DNA from 2 places in the Acidovorax sp. BLS4 genome. Region 1 is predicted to be linked to the other one. Evidence: predicted binding sites of a transcription regulator. Region 1 holds the regulator's gene; the other holds the start of a gene.

What was found. The regulator HrcA, encoded in region 1, represses chaperone genes, less so after heat shock. The targets are predictions, from matches to a motif close to TTAGCACTCNNNNNNNNNGAGTGCTAA.
Region 2: rpoH (RNA polymerase sigma factor RpoH) is a predicted target of HrcA. The motif match lies at 4,710-4,736, and genes of this name have one in related genera.

What each region holds. Positions count from the first base shown of each region.
Region 1 is NZ_CP136797.1:579,997-589,576, reverse strand. Features, by position in the region: gene R1Z03_RS02805 (YicC/YloC family endoribonuclease) at 1-761, shown strand, start outside; gene gmk (guanylate kinase) at 802-1,422, shown strand; gene rpoZ (DNA-directed RNA polymerase subunit omega) at 1,441-1,644, shown strand; gene R1Z03_RS02790 (bifunctional (p)ppGpp synthetase/guanosine-3',5'-bis(diphosphate) 3'-pyrophosphohydrolase) at 1,741-4,011, shown strand; gene greB (transcription elongation factor GreB) at 4,029-4,586, opposite strand; tRNA gene R1Z03_RS02780 (tRNA-Arg) at 4,666-4,742, opposite strand; tRNA gene R1Z03_RS02775 (tRNA-Ile) at 4,976-5,052, opposite strand; gene hrcA (heat-inducible transcriptional repressor HrcA) at 5,072-6,076, opposite strand; gene R1Z03_RS02765 (NAD kinase) at 6,105-7,001, shown strand; gene recN (DNA repair protein RecN) at 7,002-8,669, shown strand; gene rapZ (RNase adapter RapZ) at 8,674-9,537, shown strand; gene mutY (A/G-specific adenine glycosylase) at 9,578-9,580, opposite strand, start outside.
Region 2 is NZ_CP136797.1:356,211-365,790, forward strand. Features, by position in the region: gene cyoE (heme o synthase) at 1-577, shown strand, start outside; gene R1Z03_RS01695 (SCO family protein) at 583-1,191, shown strand; gene R1Z03_RS01700 (Crp/Fnr family transcriptional regulator) at 1,131-2,003, opposite strand; gene R1Z03_RS01705 (oxidoreductase) at 2,098-2,478, opposite strand; gene R1Z03_RS01710 (tripartite tricarboxylate transporter substrate-binding protein) at 2,588-3,604, opposite strand; gene rpoH (RNA polymerase sigma factor RpoH) at 3,737-4,678, opposite strand; gene ftsY (signal recognition particle-docking protein FtsY) at 4,961-6,403, opposite strand; gene R1Z03_RS01725 (pitrilysin family protein) at 6,433-7,887, shown strand; gene R1Z03_RS01730 (pitrilysin family protein) at 7,911-9,263, shown strand; gene rsmD (16S rRNA (guanine(966)-N(2))-methyltransferase RsmD) at 9,260-9,580, shown strand, end outside.

The DNA of each region.
Region 1 (9,580 bases):
ACGAGTTGCGCGCCCAGGAACCGGTGCTGCGCAGCCTGCTCACCGCCCGCCTCAAGCGGGGCAAGGTCGAAGTCCGCGCCTCCATCGAGAACGAAGACACCACCGCCCTGCCCGACCCGGCACCCCGCCTGCTGCAACGGCTGAACTCCGCGCAGGACGCCGTGCGCGCCTGGCTGCCCGACGCGGCCCCCTTGAGCGTCGCCGACGCCCTGCGCCTGTGCGCGAATGCCGGCTCCGTCCAGGACGACTGGAGCGATGCCGTCCCGGCCCTGGCCGAGAAAGCACTGAAAGATCTCCTCCAAGCCCGTGAACGCGAAGGCAAGCGCCTGTCGGCCATGCTGCAGGACCGGCTCGAACAACTGCGCGCCCTGGCCCACCAGGCCACGCCGCTGGTTCCCAAGCTGGTGGAGCAGCAGCGCCAGCGCTTCATGGAACGCTGGAAGGAGGCCATGGCCCTGGCCGACAACGCCACGCTGCCCGAAGCCGCTCAGGACCGCGCCCTGACCGAGGCCACCGCCTTCGCCATCCGCATCGACGTCGCGGAAGAGATCACCCGGCTGGATTCGCACCTGGACGAGATCGAACGCCTGCTCAAGAAAGGCGGTGAAGTGGGCAAACGCCTGGACTTTCTCATCCAGGAACTGCACCGCGAAGCCAACACGCTCGGCTCCAAATCTGCCGCCATGGAACTCACGCGCATCAGCGTGGACATGAAGGTCCTGATCGAGCAGATGCGCGAGCAGGTCCAGAACATCGAGTGAGTGATAATCCTTTTTTGATAGCAGCCAGTACCTATCCCGCATGGACTACCCTGGAAATCTATTCGTAGTGGCAGCGCCCAGCGGCGCGGGCAAATCGAGCCTGGTCAAGGCGTTGCTGGAGCTGGACTCCCATGTGCAGCCCTCGGTCTCGCACACCACTCGGGCACCACGCGGGCAGGAAAAGCACGGCCGCGAATACTTCTTCACCTCGGAGCAGGAATTCGACGCCATGGTCGCCTCGGACGGCTTCGTGGAGTGGGCCCACGTGCACGGCCGCCGCTATGGCACATCCCGCAAGGCCATCGAGGAGCGCATCGCGCAAGGCGCCGATGTGGTCCTGGAAATCGACTTCCAGGGCGCCATCCAAGTCAAGCAGGCCTTTGCGAATGCCGTCCTCATCTTTATCCTCCCCCCCAGTTGGGAAGAACTGAGATCCCGCCTGGAACGCCGCGGCGAAGACGCCCCGGACGTGATCGAGGTCCGGCTGAAGAATGCCGCCCAGGAAATGGAACAGGCCTACAAATTCGACTTCGTTATAATCAACGAACTCTTTGAGCGTGCGCTTTTCGACCTGAAAACCATCGTCCACGCTCAGCGGCTGAAGTATGCGGCGCAACGCCGTGCACGGGCCGATACGTTCGAATCCCTCAATATCACCTGATCCTTCTGGAGAAGACGCATGGCCCGCATTACCGTTGAAGACTGCCTCGAGCACATCCCCAACCGCTTTCAACTCGTGCTGGCAGCCACGTACCGCGCCCGCATGCTGAGCCAAGGCCATGCCCCCAAGATCGAAAGCCGCAACAAGCCTGCGGTGACCGCCTTGCGCGAAATCGCCGAAGGCAAGGTCGGTCTGGAGATGCTGAAGAAGGTCCCGGGCTGACGCGCCCAGTTCTGCTGCTGCAGCCCAATAGCACCGCTTTGCGGTGCTTTTTTTTGGCCAAAACCCCCGATCTCCCCAGCAAGCTACATTAAAGGGATGAATGCGGTCTTGAATAAACCATCTGCCCAAGACCCGCGCCCCGGCGAAAGCGGGGCGGCGGGAGGCACGTCCGCAGCAGCCGCCAACGCAGCAGCGGCCAGTTTTGCGGCCCTCACCGAGAACCTCGGTTACCTCGACGCAGCCAGCATCGAACAGGTTCGGCAGGCCTACCGCTTTGCCGACGAAGCCCACCTGGGGCAGTTGCGCAACAGTGGCGAGCCCTACATCACCCACCCCATCGCAGTGGCGGCCCAGTGCGCCACCTGGAAGCTGGATGGCCAGGCGCTGATGGCGGCACTGCTGCACGACGCCATGGAAGATTGCGGCGTCACCAAGTCCGATCTCATCGATCGCTTCGGCCTGCCGGTGGCCGAATTGGTGGATGGCCTCACCAAGCTCGACAAGCTTCAGTTCAACACCCGCGAAGAGAACCAGGCCGAGTCCTTCCGCAAGATGCTGTTGGCAATGGCCCGCGATGTACGGGTCATTCTGATCAAGCTGGCCGACCGCACGCACAACATGCGCACGCTCTCGGACATGCCGCGCAGCAAATGGGGCCGCATTTCTTCCGAAACCCTCGAGATCTATGCCCCTATCGCCCACCGGCTTGGGCTGAACCAGACCTACCGGGAGCTGCAGGATCTGTCATTCCGGCATCTCCACCCCTGGCGCTACGCGACCCTGTCCAAGGCAGTGAATAAATCACGCAACCGGCGGCGCGATATCGTGCAGCGGGTTCAAACCGAGGTCGACACCGCGTTTTCGAAGCTGGGCATGAAAGCCCGCCTCGCAGGCCGCGAGAAAACACTCTATGCCATCTACCAGAAGATGGACACCAAGCACCTGAGCTTTGCCCAGGTCACGGACATCTACGGCTTTCGGGTGATCGTGCCGACCGTGGTCGATTGCTACACGGCACTGGGCGTGCTGCATCAGATGTACAAGCCTGTTCCTGGGCGGTTCAAGGACCACATCGCCATCGCCAAGCTCAACGGCTACCAATCGCTGCACACCACCTTGGTCGGACCTTCCGGAGTCAACATCGAATTCCAGATGCGCACCGAGGAAATGCACGTGGTGGCGGAAGCCGGCGTGGCCGCCCATTGGCTGTACAAAGCACAGGACGCCGACGGATCGGCCGCGGAGCGCCTTGGCACCAAGTGGCTCCAGTCACTGCTCGACATTCAGAACGAAACGCGGGATGCCGCGGAGTTCTGGGACCATGTGAAGGTCGACCTGTTCCCCGATGCGGTCTATGTCTTCACCCCCAAGAGCCAGATCATGGCACTGCCACGGGGCGCCACGGTGGTCGATTTCGCCTATGCCATCCACAGCAATGTGGGTGACCGCACCACGGCCGCCAAGATCAACAACGAGCAGGTCCCCTTGCGGACCGAGCTCAAGAACGGCGATGTGGTGGAGATCATCACAGCGCCGGTGTCCACACCCAATCCCGCCTGGCTGGGCTTCGTGCGCACGGGTCGCGCACGCTCGAAGATTCGCCACTACCTCAAAACGCTGGCCCATACTGAATCAGCGGGACTGGGAGAGAAGCTGCTGACCCAGGCCCTGAGGGCCGAAGGGCTGGAACGCCTGCCGACCGAGTCGGAGAACCAGGCACTGTGGGACAAGCTGCTCCGCTTCACAGGCAATCGAACACGCAATGAACTCATGACCGACATCGGTCTGGGCAAACGCATCGCGGGCATCGTGGCGAAACGACTCATGGTGCTGATGACGGAGCATGGACACCGACCCGATGCCCTGTTGCTGACCCGTGAAAGGTATTCATCCCACGAAACCCTGTCGCAAGGTGGCGTGACTTTGGACGGCAGCGAGAACGCATCCGTTCAATACGCGAATTGCTGCCGCCCGGTACCGGGAGACCCCATCGTCGGCTACCTGGGGCGCGGTGAAGGGCTGGTGGTTCATAACGCCCAATGCAGCGTGGCGAAAAAGCTTCAGCACAAGGACAGCGAGCGCTTTATCGCGGTGGACTGGGCCGATGAGCCCACGCGCATGTTCGAAACCGGCATCGTTGTGACCGTGGCCAACGGCAAGGGCGTCTTGGCACGCATCGCCGCCGAACTGGCGAGCTCCGAAGCGGACATCGTTCACGTCGACATGGACGATGAAGCCGCCATGGACACGACCGATTTGCGTTTTGTCATCGCTGCACGAGACCAGTCACACGTCGAGGCCTCCTTGCGCAATTTGCGCCGAACGCCCGCAGTGCTTCGCGCCTTCCGCGTGCTGCCCCAGGGGTGAGGCAGGCACCTTGCTCCCTATGCCACCGGTTGGGGATAGCGGACGTCCAAAACCTCCAGCGTCCGCGTGCCACCTGGCGTGGCCAACTGAACCTGATCCCCTTCGCGGGCCTTCAGTAAGGCCCGAGCCACCGGCGACACCCAACTGACTTGCGCCAGGCCCGTCTCGACTTCGTCGATTCCCAGGATCGTGATGGTGCGCTCGACGCCTTCATCGTCCGCATAGTGGACCGTGGCACCAAAGAACACCTGATCACTTCCGGCGTGGATGGCGGGATCGACCACCTCGGCAATTTCGAGTCGTTTGGTCAGGAACCGAATCCTGCGATCAATTTCGCGCAGGCGTTTCTTGCCGTACAGGTAGTCCCCGTTCTCCGAACGGTCCCCATTGCTTGCAGCCCAATGAACCACTTCAACGATCTTGGGCCGCTCGTTGTCGATGAGATCCAGTAGTTCATCGCGCAGCCTGGCGTAACCGGAAGGGGTGATGTAGTTCTTGCTACCCGCAGGAAGGGGTGCAGGGGAAAAATCTTCGTCATCGGACTGATCCGATTCTTTGGTGAATGCCTTGCTCATGGGTGCATTTTGATGCAGAGAGCATTCGAATCCCCAACGGAAAAAGCCCTAGAACATCACTGTTCTAGGGCTTACCGTTTGGTGCGGCTGGCAGGAATCGAACCCACGACCCCTTGGTTCGTAGCCAAGTACTCTATCCAGCTGAGCTACAGCCGCTAAGCTTTGAATTATAGCATGTTTTCAACGCCATCATTCATTTCTTGTTTTGATTTTTACACGAACTCTGTGACGAACTTCGCAATCAAGCAAGACTTAAATTCTAACCCATCTTTTGATAGCTGCTTGGCTTCGTTTGCAGAAAACGCAGACATCTCAACTCTCATGTCCACGCAATGCGCCTGAACAGGCACGCGAGGAATGGCCATGAACAGCAATCAAGCCCGTTGAACTGGTAGGGCGTGAGGGACTTGAACCCGCGACCAAAGGATTATGAGTCCTCTGCTCTAACCAACTGAGCTAACGCCCCCCGCGCCAATTGTATGTGCTTACTTGCGGTAACTCAGCGCGTTGGAAACCAGCTTGGACGTGATGTCCACGATCTGGATCATCCTGTCGTACGGCATTCGGGTGGGCCCGATGACCCCCAGTGTGCCTACGACTTGCCCGTCTATTTCATATGGAGAGGTGACTACCGAAAGCTCCTCAAAAGGGACGATCTGGCTCTCTCCCCCAATGAAGATGCGTACGCCATCTGCACGGTTGGAAACATCGAGCAAACGCAGGATCTGCGTCTTCTGTTCGAACAGGTCGAAAGCACGCCGCAGGTTGCCCATGTCGTTGGAAAAATCACTCACTGCCAGCAGGTTGCGCTCGCCAGAAATCACCACATTGTCCTGAGACTCCGCCATCGCTTCGGACCCGACGTTGACAGCCGCCTGCATCAGCGAGCCGATTTCCTCCCGCAGCTGATCCACCTCCGTCTTCAAGCGCTCGCGCACCCGCTCCATGTCCATTCCGGAATAGTGGCTGTTCAGGAAATTGGCCGCCTCCACGAGATGCGATTGTGAGTAGTCCACATCGGTGAAGATCACGCGGTTCTGCACGTCTCCTTCAGGAGAGACGATGATGACCAGAAGCCGCTTTTCGGACAATCTCAAGAATTCGATGTGCCTAAACACCGAGGCACGTCGGGGCGCCATGACAACGCCCACGAACTGGGACAGGCTGGACAACAAATGCGCCGCGTTGGCAATCACCTTTTGCGGCTGCTCTGCAGCCAGTTGCGGCGAATACAGCTGTTCGCGCTGCACTGTCAACATGGTGTCAACGAACAGGCGATACCCTTTGGCCGTCGGAATTCGGCCGGCAGACGTGTGCGGGCTTGCGATCAGTCCGATCTCTTCGAGATCGGCCATCACGTTACGGATGGTGGCGGGAGAGAGGTCGAGACCGGACGCGCGCGACAGCGTACGCGAACCCACGGGTTGGCCATCGGCTATGTAGCGCTCTACGAGCGCCTTCAGCAACAACTTGGCACGATCATCAAGCATTGAATCATTTTAATGATCTAATTTCCCAATGAAGCTCAGGTTCACACGGGTCGCACTCTTCGGCAAGTACCAGCCGCTCACTTCCAGCGTTATTTCTGACAGTTCGCGCAATGCCGTACAAGAGGTTGCCCAGTTCCTCAGAAATGAAGGCTGTGAACCCATTCTGGAACAGGAAACGGCGAACAACACCGGCATTTCTGACTATCCTGCGATGCCGGTGGAACAGATCGGCAAGGAGTGCGATCTGGGGATGGTGATCGGGGGAGACGGCACGATGCTGGGCATCGGTAGGCAATTGGCCCCCTACAAAATTCCGCTGATCGGCATCAATCAGGGACGTCTGGGCTTCATCACCGATATCCCTTTGGGTGAGCACGCTTCAGCACTGAGGCCGATGCTCCATGGCGAGTACGAAGAAGACGCCAGGCCCCTCATGCATGCCTGCGTGATGCGTCAGGACGAATGCGTATTTGAAGCACTGGCACTCAACGACGTCGTAGTCAATCGTGGCTCCACTTCCGGCATGGTCGAATTGCGGGTGGAAGTGGGTGGGCATTTCGTCTCGAACCAAAGGGCAGACGGGCTGATCATCGCTTCGCCCACTGGATCTACTGCCTATGCGCTCTCCGCGGGAGGCCCAATGCTGCACCCTGCGATTCCTGGTTGGGTGATGGTCCCCATCGCACCCCATACGCTGTCCAATCGACCCATCGTGCTGCCGGATTCGACCGACATTGCGGTGGAAGTCGTAGGGGGCCGGGACGTCAGCGCCAATTTCGACATGCAGTCGCTGGCATCGCTCCAGCATGGCGATCGGATTGTGGTTCGGCGGTCGGAGCACTGCGTGCGCTTCTTGCACCCTCGAGGCTGGAACTACTTTGCTACGTTGCGCAAAAAATTGCGCTGGAATGAAGGGGGCTCATAGATGGCGCTCAAACGGATCGCATTGCGCGATTTCGTCATCGTGGATGTCCTGGACCTGGATCTTCACAAAGGATTTACGGTGCTGACCGGAGAAACGGGTGCAGGCAAATCCATCCTGATCGATGCCTTGCAAATGCTGCTGGGCGGCCGCGCCGATGCCGGAGTGATTCGCGAGGGAACCGAGCGTACGGACATCTGCGCTGAATTCGATTGCCCATCCAGTTTGTCTGCATGGCTTGATGAAGCAGGCATACCGCAGGAGGAAAGCCTGCTGCTTCGCCGAACCATCGATCGGCAAGGAAAAAGCCGTGCGTGGATGAACGGCATTCCAGCAACCGCTACCCAAATGCGGACCGTGGGGGCGCATCTCCTCGATATCCATGGCCAGCACGCATGGCAGAGCTTGACGCGCCAGGATGCCGTTCGCAGCCTGTTGGATGCCTATGGCGGCATCAGCACTGCGGCGCTGGAGCCGCTTTGGACTCGCTGGCGTGACGACCGCAAAGCGGTAGCGCAAGCAGAAGCGGCCAGACATACCCTGCAACAGGAGCGGGAACGACTGCAGTGGCAGATCAGTGAAGTCGAAAAGCTGGGTCCGGCATCCAGCGAGTGGGAAGAACTCAACACCCAGCACAGCCGCCTTTCCCACGCCCAAGCCTTGCTGGACAGCGCGCAAACGGCCCTGTCCGCGCTGGAGGATGAAGAGTCCGGTGCACAGACTCAGTTGAGCCGCGCCTGCCATCTGCTGCAGGAGCAGCAAACCCTCGATCCCGAATTCAAGGCGATGGGAGAGGTGCTTCAGTCGTGCATGGACCAAGCGGCCGATGTGGCTCACTCCTTGCAAAGCTATCTCCGGCACACGGAACTCGATCCCGAGCGACTTGAACAGTTGGATTCACGCCTGTCGCTGTGGATTTCGTTGTCACGCAAATACAAGCGGACGCCATCGGAGTTGCCGGCACTGCTGGAGGGATGGAAAGCGGAACTCTCCAAACTGGAGACGGCAGCAGACCTGGAAGCGCTCAATGCGGCCGAACAGGCCAGTGGTACAGCCTATCGCAAGGCGGCGCAGGCTGTGTCCCGGCAGCGGACAGCCGCAGCACCAAGGCTTGCCCAATCAATCACACAAGCCATGCAGGGCCTGGGCATGGTGGGCGGGCGGTTTGAGGTGCTTTTGGAACCGACACCGGAACCCGGCATTCAAGGTCTCGACAGTGTTTCTTTTCTGGTCGCAGGGCATCCTGGCGCCACGCCCCGGCCTGTTGGCAAAGTCGCTTCGGGGGGGGAGCTGTCTCGCATATCGTTGGCCATTTCCGTGACGACAAGCCAGTTGGGCGAGGCCCCTACCCTGATTTTTGACGAGGTGGACTCAGGCGTCGGAGGCTCCGTCGCCGAGACGGTGGGTCGGCTGATGCAGCAGTTGGGCCGCGATCGACAGGTGCTGGCCGTTACCCATCTTCCGCAGGTGGCAGCCTGTGCAGATCACCATCTGATCGTGGCAAAAACCAGTCAGGATCAGCACACCGTCAGTCAGGTGACCGTGGCGAAGGGAGAAAAACGCGTGATCGAAATGGCTCGGATGTTAGGAGGGGAACGCCAGTCGAAGGCGACCATGGCGCACGCACGCGAAATGCTCAGCAGCAACCAACCCGCACAGATCAAGGCATGACGAAATGACGCTAGAGGTCGTATTGATCACAGGCATGGCGGGTTCCGGCAAATCCGTTGCCTTGCATGCATTGGAAGACGCAGGCTACTACTGCGTAGACAACCTGCCACCGGAATTGTTGGCCGCCTTCGTGGCGCTGGAGCATCAGCACCATGGCAACCGGATTGCCATCGCAATGGATGTTCGCAGCGCCACCGCGTTACCGCTGGTTCCGCAGGAACTGAAACGCCTGCGCGGCGAGGGCGTGGTCGTCCATTCGCTGTTTCTGGATGCCACCACCGACACATTGATCCGGCGATTTTCGGAAACGCGCCGACGCCACCCCCTCTCCAGAGACGAATGGACGGAAGGCCAACGCGCATTGCTGCAAACCATCGAACTGGAACGTGAACTGCTGGCCGAGTTGCGTGAGCAGTCCCATGTCATCGACACGAGCGCCATTCGAGCAGCGCAATTGCAGGGTTACGTCAAAAGCCTGATGCCCGCCCTGCCCGGGCAATTGACGCTGGTCTTCCAATCGTTTGCATTCAAACGCGGGGTGCCTGTCGATGCGGATTACGTCTTTGACGTGCGCATGCTGCCCAATCCCCACTATGAGCCCGCGTTAAAGGCATTGACGGGCAAAGACCAGCCTGTCATCGACTATTTGCAACACCAGGCTGATGTGAAACTGATGCAGGAGCACATCGCGCAGTTCCTTTCTCACTGGCTGGAGCCTTTGGCGCAGAATCACCGAAGCTACGTGACCGTGGCCATTGGCTGCACGGGGGGGCAACACCGCTCGGTTTATTTGGTGGAGCGCCTGGCGGTGCACTTCAGCCAGCGTTGGACCACCCTGCGGCGGCATCGTGAGCTGGACGGCCTGTGACTTTCACGTCTCGCCACAGAGTGGCGAGACGTGAAAAAAATCA
Region 2 (9,580 bases), 220 kb from region 1:
CGCGGCGGGTTCATTGGTGCTCTACCGGTGGGTCAACCCGCTCACCATGTGGCTCACCTTCGCCACCTTCGTCGGCTACGCGGTGGTGTACACGGTGATCCTCAAGCCGCTCACGCCGCAGAACATCGTGATCGGCGGCGCCTCGGGCGCCATGCCGCCGGTGCTGGGCTGGTCGGCCATGACGGGCGACGTGGCGCCCGAGGCGCTCATCCTGTTCCTCATCATCTTCCTGTGGACGCCGCCGCATTTCTGGGCCCTGGCGCTGTACCGCGTGGAGGACTACCGCAAGTCGGGCCTGCCCATGCTGCCCGTCACGCACGGCAACGAGTTCACGCGACTGCAGGTGTTCCTGTACACGCTGATCCTCTTCGCGGGCTGCCTCATGCCCTTCGTGTACGGCATGAGTTCCTGGATCTACCTGGCCGCCGCCGTGGTGCTCAGCCTGGGCTTTTGCGCCTATGGCTTTCGGCTGTGGCGCCGCTACTCGGATGCGCTCGCCCGCGAGACCTTCCGCTTTTCCCTCATCCACCTGAGCCTGCTGTTCGCCGCGCTGCTGGTGGACCACTACGTGCTGTGATCGCCATGAACAAACGCATTGCTCTTAAAAGAATCGCTGCCAGCGCTTTGCTGGTCAGCGCTGGTGGCCTGTTGGCGGCGTGCTCCAAGAAGGGCCCGGAGTTCAAGGGCGTGGACATCACCGGCGCCGACTACGCCAAGGACCTGCCCCTGCCCGACCACAACGGCCAGCCGCGCCACCTCAAGGACTTCGCGGGCAAGGTCGTGGTGGTGTTCTTCGGCTACACCCAGTGCCCCGACGTGTGCCCCACGTCCATGGTGGAACTGGCGGAGGTCAAGCGCTCGCTGGGCGCGGACGGCGACCGGCTCCAGGGCATCTTCGTCACAGTGGACCCGGAGCGCGACACGCCCGAGGTGCTCAAGGCCTACATGGCCAACTTCGACCCCACCTTCCTCGCGCTGCGTGGCAGCCCCGAGCAACTGGCCGCCGTGGCCAAGGACTTCAAGATCTACTACAAGAAGGTCGACGGCAAGACGCCCACCAGCTACACCATGGACCACTCGGCCGGCAGCTACGTGTACGACCCCGCCGGCCGCCTGCGCGTGTACAACCGCTACGGCAGCGGTGCGCAAGCGCTGGCCGCCGATGTGCGGGCCCTGCTGAACGAGGGCTGAGGCGGCGGCGCTGCCGCATCGGCGTGCTTCACCACCGCCGCTGCGCACCAGGCAGCACTGGCCACCGGGCCGGACACCGGTTCTGCCATGCCGCGGGCCAGGGCCGCGAGGCGGGGCCGCACGATGGCGCAGTGCCAGCGGTCATGCCGGACCAGACCGCCCGTCTGGGCGATGTGCGCGAGCCCCCGGGCCACCGTCTCGCGCGTGGTGGCCAGCAGCGCGGCCAGCATCGCCTGCGTGGGCAGCCGCACCAGCGTGCTGCGCTGCAGATCGGCCAGCAACAGCAGGGCGCTTGCCAGGCGCGCCGTGGCCCCGCGCATGCGCAGCAGCCCCGACCAGTCCGCAAGCTGTGCCTGCGCCCGCGCGTTCTCGCGCGACAGCGCCTCCAGCCAGCTCAGTGCCGCGGCGCCGTGGTGGACCGAGCGCAGCGCTTCTGCAGACACTTCGCACAGCCGGCCCTCGCCCAGGGCCGTGCCCGACAGCTCCGCAGGCGCCGCGAACAGCGCCGTCGTGCCCAGGGCATGGCCGCAGCCCGCCAGGCCCACGGGCCGGTCGATGCCTTCGGCGCCCCGGCGGTGCAGCAGCACCGTACCGACCTTGAGGATCTGCAGCACCGGCGCGGACTGGCCTTGGCGCACCAGCGTTTCGCCCTTGCGAAAGCGCCGCTCCACCACGCGGCCCGCCATCTGCACCTCGCGCGGGGCCCGGCCGAGCAGGCAGTGCGAGCGGCCGGCGCAGGTGTGGCACGGAGGCAGGGGCGCGCCCTCTTCGGTCGGCGTGGTGCCGTGGGGCCGGGTGCGCAGACTCAGCACGAAAACGGCCTCCAGGGCATGATTTCTCCCGGCATATCGCTATGAAAATAATAGCAATTGCTTGCGATGGTGACGGACGGAGCGAACCGGGTGCTCAGGCGTAGGCCAGTTCGCCGTGGCGGCTTTCGATGCGCTGGCCGGCCGACAGCGACATCAGCAAAAGCGCGATGGTCTCGTGCAGGATGACCGTCTGCTGGTTGCCCGTGTCCACCATGTGCCGGCGCAGCGCGTCACGCACCGCCGGCTGGCCCGTCACATCGATCACGATGTCCGCGGCGCTGCCGTGCGCCGCCAGCAATCCCATGAAATCGGAGGTCACGGGCACGCCGTGGCTGCGCGCCAGCTCGATGCTGGGCAGGGAGAGGTTCAGGTCCGCCACCCCGAGCACGGAGACGAACGGCGCTGCCAGCAATTGCTGCAACAGCGGGGTGCCGGTGTGGCCGGCACCGATGACGAGGATGCGAAAGGGCTGCATGGCGTGCCTTGGAAATCACGAAGGCGCCAGTCTGCCGGCCACGGGCCCCGCGGGGCATGATCTGCATCAACATCGGTGGAGGCGCAGCGCGCCCCACCGGGGCAGGGCGTCAGTCGGCCCGGATGCCCTGTGTGCGGATCACGCGGGCCATGAGCGCGGTGTCCGCCTGGATGCGGTTCGCCAGCCCCTGCGGCGAGGTCCCGGCCACCTGCCAGCCTTGCTGGAACAGCTTGGCCCGAACGTCGGGGCTGCGGGCGATGTCGGCGATCAGCGCCGACAGCCGCGCCTGCACCGCAGCGGGCATGGTGGCCGGCGCCGCGAATGCGTTCCAGATCTCCAGGTTCAGGTCCGGCACGCCGGCCTCCGCCAGGCTGGGCACGCCAGGCACGAGCGTGCTGCGACCGGCCGAGGTGACGCCGATGAGGCGCAGCTTGCCCGTGCGTTCCTGCGACAGGGCGAGCGCAGGCGGCAGCAGCGCCATCTGCAGCTGTCCGCCCAGCATGCCCGTGGCCACCTGCGGGTAGCCGGGGTAGGGCACGTGCACCGGCGCGATGCCGGCGCGGGCCTTGAGCAGTTCCGTGCCCAGGTGGCCCACCGTTCCCACGCCCGGCGTGCCGTAGCTCCAGCGGCTGCCGGCCTGCCGCGCCGCTGCGAGAAACGCGCGCGCATCGGCATGGGCCGGCCCGTCCGGCTGCGAGGCCGGGGCGGTCAGCACCAGCGGCGAAGTGCCCACCAGGCTCAGCGGCGCGAGGTCCTTCTGCGGATCGTAGGGCACGGCCGGGTTGAGCAGCTTGGCGATGGTCAGGTTGCCGTTGATGAACAGGCCGATGGTGTGGCCATCGGTCGCCTTGGCCACCGCATCGGCGCCGATGTTGCCGCCCGCGCCTACCTTGTTTTCCACGATCACCGGATGGCCCAACGCCTGCGCCAGCGGCTCGGAGAACGTGCGCGCCGTCAGGTCCGGCGACGATCCCGGCGGAAAGCCCACGATGATGCGCAGCGGCTTGCTCGGCCACCCCGGCGTCGCCAGTGCGCCGGGTGCCGATTGGGCCGTGGCCGTGCCCAGAGCGCCAGCGAGCGAAAGGGCCACCATCAGCGTGCGGCGTCGAACGGCAGGAAAAGTCATGGGGGTCGTGTCCTTGGAGATCGGGGGCACCGGCAGCCGACGCACCCATGAAAAAAGCGCGCAATCCGCAGGGGATTGCGCGCTCGGGATTATCGCCATGCCAGCCGCCTGCGAAGGCGGGTGGCCAGCCGGTCAAGCGTACTCGACCAGGGCCTTTTTCATCTTCTTCATCGCGGCCACTTCAATCTGGCGGATGCGTTCGGCGCTCACGCCGTACACGGCGGCCAGCTCGTGCAGCGTCATGCCGCCGGAGCCGTCGTCGTTCACCTTGAGCCAGCGCTCTTCCACGATGCGGCGGCTGCGATCGTCCAGGCCCGAGAGGGCGGCGGCGATGCCGTCGGTGGCCAGGGCATCGCGCTGGCGCGATTCGATCATGGCGGTGGGCTCATGGGCACCATCGGCCAGGTAGGCGATGGGGCCGTAGGCCTGTTCGCCGTCATCGGAGGGCGAGGGGTCCAGCATCACGTCGCCGCCCGACAGGCGGGTTTCCATCTCGATGACCTCTTCGCGCTTGACGTTCAAGTGCTGTGCCACTGCATCGATTTCGCGCTCGGAGAGCGTGTCGCGATGGGTGGCTGCATCGGCGGCGGCCGCATCGGCCTTGAAGCCCTGCTTCATCGAGCGCAGGTTGAAGAACAGCTTGCGCTGCGACTTCGTCGTGGCCACCTTGACCATGCGCCAGTTCTTCAGGATGTACTCGTGAATCTCCGCCTTGATCCAGTGCATGGCGTAGCTCACCAGGCGCACGTTCTGATCGGGGTCGAAACGCTTGACGGCCTTCATCAGGCCCACGTTGCCTTCCTGGATCAGGTCGCCGTGGGGCAGGCCGTAGCCGAGGTACTGGCGGGCGATGGAGACCACCAGACGCAGGTGCGACATCACCATGCGGCCAGCGGCATCCACGTCGTTGTTGTCCTTGAGCTGGCGCGCGTATGTGCGCTCTTCTTCCGCCGTGAGCAGCGGAAGGCGGTTCACCGCCGAGATGTAGGCGTCCAGATTGCCCAAGGGGGGGATGAGCGCCCAAGGATTGGCGGGAGCCAGAGCGGTGGCTGCGGTTCCAGATTGAAGCGTCATTCCAGAGATCCTTTCTTCCATGACATTCATGTTAGCACTCCATATGAGGGAGTGCTAAGGGACTAGTTCCCGCACCGGCGTAGGACGTGGGAGATGCGTTATTGTCGGGAAAAAGGGCGTCGGCGCAGCAATTCAAAGGGTATAGTGCTATTGAATTAGTAGCGAAAAAATCCAAAAACTTCGTTTTGTGAACAATCAATTCACCGGATGGCACCAATCCGTCCCGGTCGCCCAGCCCCCGGCACACGTGGCAAGGGGCTTCGGACTCCGTTCGCCGATCGGTCAAGTCAGCAAAGCTTGCGCGAATTCCTTGGCGTTGAAGGTTTCCAGGTCTTCCAGCTTCTCGCCCACGCCGATGAAGTACACCGGAATGGGGCGTTCCTGCGCGATGGCAGCCAGCACGCCGCCCTTGGCCGTGCCGTCGAGCTTGGTCACGATGAGGCCGGTCAGCTGCAGCGCATCGTCGAAGGAGCGCACCTGGGCCAGTGCGTTCTGTCCCGTGTTGCCATCGATCACCAGCAGCACCTCGTGCGGCGCCGTCGCATCCGCCTTGGTGACCACGCGCTTGATTTTCTGCAGCTCCTGCATCAGGTGCAGTTGCGTCGGCAGGCGCCCGGCGGTATCGACCAGCACCACGTCCTTGCCGCGCGCCTTGCCGGCGGTGACGGCATCGAAGCTCACCGCTGCGGGATCGCCGCCGTCCTGGCTCACGATCTCGACCGTGTTGCGGTCGGCCCAGACGCCGAGCTGCTCGCGCGCCGCCGCCCGGAAGGTGTCGGCCGCGGCCAGCAGAACCGCCGCGCCCTCGTTGGCCAGGTGCTTGGTCAGCTTGCCGATGGAGGTCGTCTTGCCCGCGCCGTTGACCCCCGCCACCATGATCACGGTGGGCGTGTAGCGGCCGATGACCAGCGATTTCTCCAGCGGCCGCAGCAGGTCGGCCAGGGCCTCGGCCAGCAGAGCCTTCACGGCGGCCGGATCGGTGGTCTTGGTGTCCTTGACGCGGCGCTTGAGGTCGTCCAGCAGGTGCTGCGTGGCCTTCACGCCGGTGTCGGCCATCAGCAGGGCCTCTTCCAGCTCTTCGTACAGCGCGTCGTTGATCTGGGTGCCGGTGAAGACCGTGGCGATGCTGCTGCCGGTCTTGCGCAGGCCGTTCTTCAGGCGGTCCATCCAGCCCTTGCGCTCGGCGGGCGCGGGCTGCAAGGGCGGTGCGGCCGGGGTGGGCATCGCCGGTGGTGGGACCGGCACGGCGGGCACCGCCGCCGGGGCATGCACGGGCGGCACGACGGGCGTGGAAACAGGCGCAGGAACACGCGCCACTGTGGGGGCCGCCGGGGCCGGCACCGGTGCCATCACAGGGGCAGCCACGGGGGGCGTGATGGGTGCGGGAGAGGGGGGTGTAACCGCAGCCGGCGCGGGTGCCGTGGGTGCCACGGGTGCCGCAGGCGCGATGGGCGCGGGCGCCGCGACCGGGGCTGGCGGCTGCACCGGGGCATGGACAACGGGCGGCGGCGCCACCGGCACCTCCACCGGCGCCTTGGCGAACGGTTTCTTCAGCCACCCGAAACCCCCGGAGGCCGCAGGGGCACTCGAAGGGGCTGCGGAGGGCGGCGAGAGCGCGTCGGCGGCGGGCGTTGCAGGCACGGAAACCGCTGGCGCAGCCTCCGCGGGATGGGGGGCTTGCGGCTCGGTGGGGGCGGCGGGCTTTTTCTTGAAAAAACTGAACATTGGAGGGTTCTTAGAATCGCATCCATTCTATGAAACGCGCTATCACCCTTCTGGGCCTGCTGGCCTGCGTGCATGCCGGGGCCCAAACCCCGCCATCCGCTCCCACCCCCCTTTCTCCCTCGGCCCAGGACACGCAGGCGCAGCGCCCGCCGTCCACGGGGGTTCGGCAATTCACCTTGAAGAACGGCATGCAGCTGCTCGTGCAGCCCGATCGCCGGGCGCCCACGGCGGTGCACATGGTCTGGTTGCGGGTCGGCGCGATGGACGAGGTGGATGGCACCTCCGGCGTGGCCCACGCGCTGGAGCACATGATGTTCAAGGGCTCCAAGACCGTGCCGCCGGGCGAGTTCTCGCGCCGCGTGGCTGCGCTGGGCGGGCAGGAAAACGCCTTCACCAGCCGCGATTACACCGGCTATTACCAGCAGATCCCCGCGAACCGGCTGGAAGACGTGATGAAGCTCGAAGCCGACCGCTTCGCCAACAACCAGTGGCCCGACGCCGAGTTCAAGCGCGAGATCGAGGTGGTCAAGGAAGAGCGCCGCATGCGCACCGAAGACCAGCCCCGGGCCGCGCTCATCGAGCAGCTCTACGCCGCCACGTTCATCGCCTCGCCCTACCGCCGGCCCGTCGTCGGCTGGATGAGCGATCTCGATGCCATGACCGCCGACGACGTGCGCGCCTTCCACCGCCAGTGGTACGTGCCGGCCAACGCGGTCGTCGTGGTGGCCGGCGACGTGGACCCCGACAAGGTCCGCGTGCTGGCGGAAAAGTACTACGGCCGCATTCCCGTGCGCGCCGTGCCGGCCCGCAAGCCGCGCGTGGAGCCCGTGCAGCAGGGCATCCGCCGCATCGCCTACAAGGCGCCGGCCGAGCAGGCCTATGTGGCCCTGGCGTTCCGCGCGCCGAGCATCACGCGCCTGGAGAACATGGCCGATAGCGACCGCGATGCGTTGTCGCTGCTGGTGCTGTCGGCCGTGCTCAGCGGCTACGACGGTGCGCGCCTGGAGCGCGCCTTGAGTCAGGGCCCCGACCGTGTGGCCGACAGTTCGGACAGCTCCGCCTCCGTCGTGGGCCGCGGCCCCAGCGTGTTCCTGCTGACCGGCGTGCCGGCCCCCGGCAAGACCCCGCAGCAGGTCGAGGACGCCCTGCGCGCCGAGGTCGCCCGCATCGCCCGCGAAGGCGTGAGCGAGGCCGAACTGGCCCGCGTGAAGACGCAGTGGGCGGCCTCCACCATCTACCAGCGCGATTCGCTGCAAAACCAGGCCAGCGACCTGGGCAGCAACTGGGTGCAGGGCCTGCCCCCCGACGCCGACGCGCGCCTGATCGCCCTGCTGCGCGCGGTGACGCCCGCCCAGGTGCAATCGGTGGCGGCCCGCTACTTCGGCGACGACCAGCTCACGGTGGGCACGCTGCTGCCGCAACCCATGGCCCCTGGCGCCAAGCGCGCCGCCCCCGCAGCCGGCGCCGACGGGCGGATGCATTGATGAGAACGCGCAGGACACCCCCCATGAAAACCTTCCAACGCATGGCCGCACGCGCGTGCCTCGCCTTTGCCGGGGCCTTGTGCCTGGCCCACCCCGCCTGGGCGCTGCTGCCCATCCAGCACTGGACGGAGCCGAGCGGCGCCCGCGTCTGGCTGGTGGAGAGCCCGGCCATTCCGATGGTCGACGTGCAGGTGGACTTCGATGCCGGCGCGCGCCGCGACCCGGCCGCGCAGGCGGGCCTGGCGAGTGCCGTGGCGGCCATGTCGTCCAAGGGCGTGCGCGCCCAGGGCGATGAGCCCGCCATGGACGAAAACGCGCTCGGCGAAGCCTGGGCCGATCTGGGCGCGAGCTTCGAGGCTGCGGCCGACCGCGACGGCCTGAGCTTTTCGCTGCGCTCGCTCACCGAGCCCGACCTGCTGGACCGCGCGGCGCGGCTCGCAGCCCGGCAACTGGCCCAGCCGAGCTTTCCGCAGGACATCTGGCAGCGCGAGCGTTCACGTTGGGCCGCCGCTTTGAAAGAGGCGGAAACCCGCCCCGGCACGGCCGCGGCCAAGGCCTTCGGCAGCGCGGTGTACGGCAGCCACCCCTACGGCCAGCGCACGACACCCGAAACCCTGGGCCGCATCGAGATCGCGGACATGCAGGCCTACCATGGGCGCTACGTCGAAACCTGCCGGGCCCGCGTGAGCATCGTCGGGGCCGTCACGCGCCCACAGGCGCAGGCGCTGGTGGCCACGCTGCTGTCGCAGATGCCCGCGCGCGATCCGGCCACCTGCCAGCCGCTGCCGCCCGTGCCCGAAGTGCAGGCGCTGGCCGCGCCGGTGCAGCAGGACATTCCCTTCGCTTCGGCGCAGGCGCATGTGCTGATCGGCCAGCCGGGCTTTGCGCGGCGCGACCCTGACTTTTTGGCCCTGCTGGTGGGCAACCACATCCTGGGCGGCGGCGGCTTCACCTCGCTGCTGACCAGCGAAGTGCGCGAAAAGCGCGGCCTGAGCTACAGCGTGTACAGCCAGTTCTCGCCGGGCCTGAACACCGGCGTCTTCCTGGTCGGGCTGCAGACCCGTCCCGACCAGGCCGCCGAGGCCGTGAAGGTGTCGCGCGACGTGCTCGCTCGCTTCGTGGCGCAGGGCCCGACCGAGGCCCAGCTCAAGGCCGCCAAGGACAACCTGATCGGCGGCTTCGCGCTGCGCATCGACAGCAACCGCAAGCTGCTGGCCAACGTCGTCAACATCGCGTGGAACGACCTGCCGCTGGACTACCTGGAGCACTGGACCGACCGCGTGCAGGCCCTGACGGCCGCCGATGTGCGCGCCGCCATGGCGCGCAAGCTGCAGCCCGACCGCATGGTGACCGTGGTGGTCGGGGGCCAGCCTTGAACCGGCCCGCACGCCGCGCCGCGCCGGCAGCGCCGGCTAGGTCAGGGGCCGCCGCGAAGAAGCCCGCGGCCAAGGCGCCCGCGGTGAAAGGCGCGGGCGAGGTCCGCATCATCGGCGGGCAGTGGAAGCGCACGCGCCTGCCCGTGGCGCAACGCCCCGGCCTGCGCCCCACGCCCGACCGGGTGCGCGAGACGCTCTTCAACTGGCTGGGTCAGGACCTGACCGGTTGGCGCTGCCTCGACGCCTTCGCGGGCACGGGCGCCCTGGGGTTCGAGGCCGCCTCGCGCGGCGCCACGGCCGTGCAGCTGGTCGAGAAC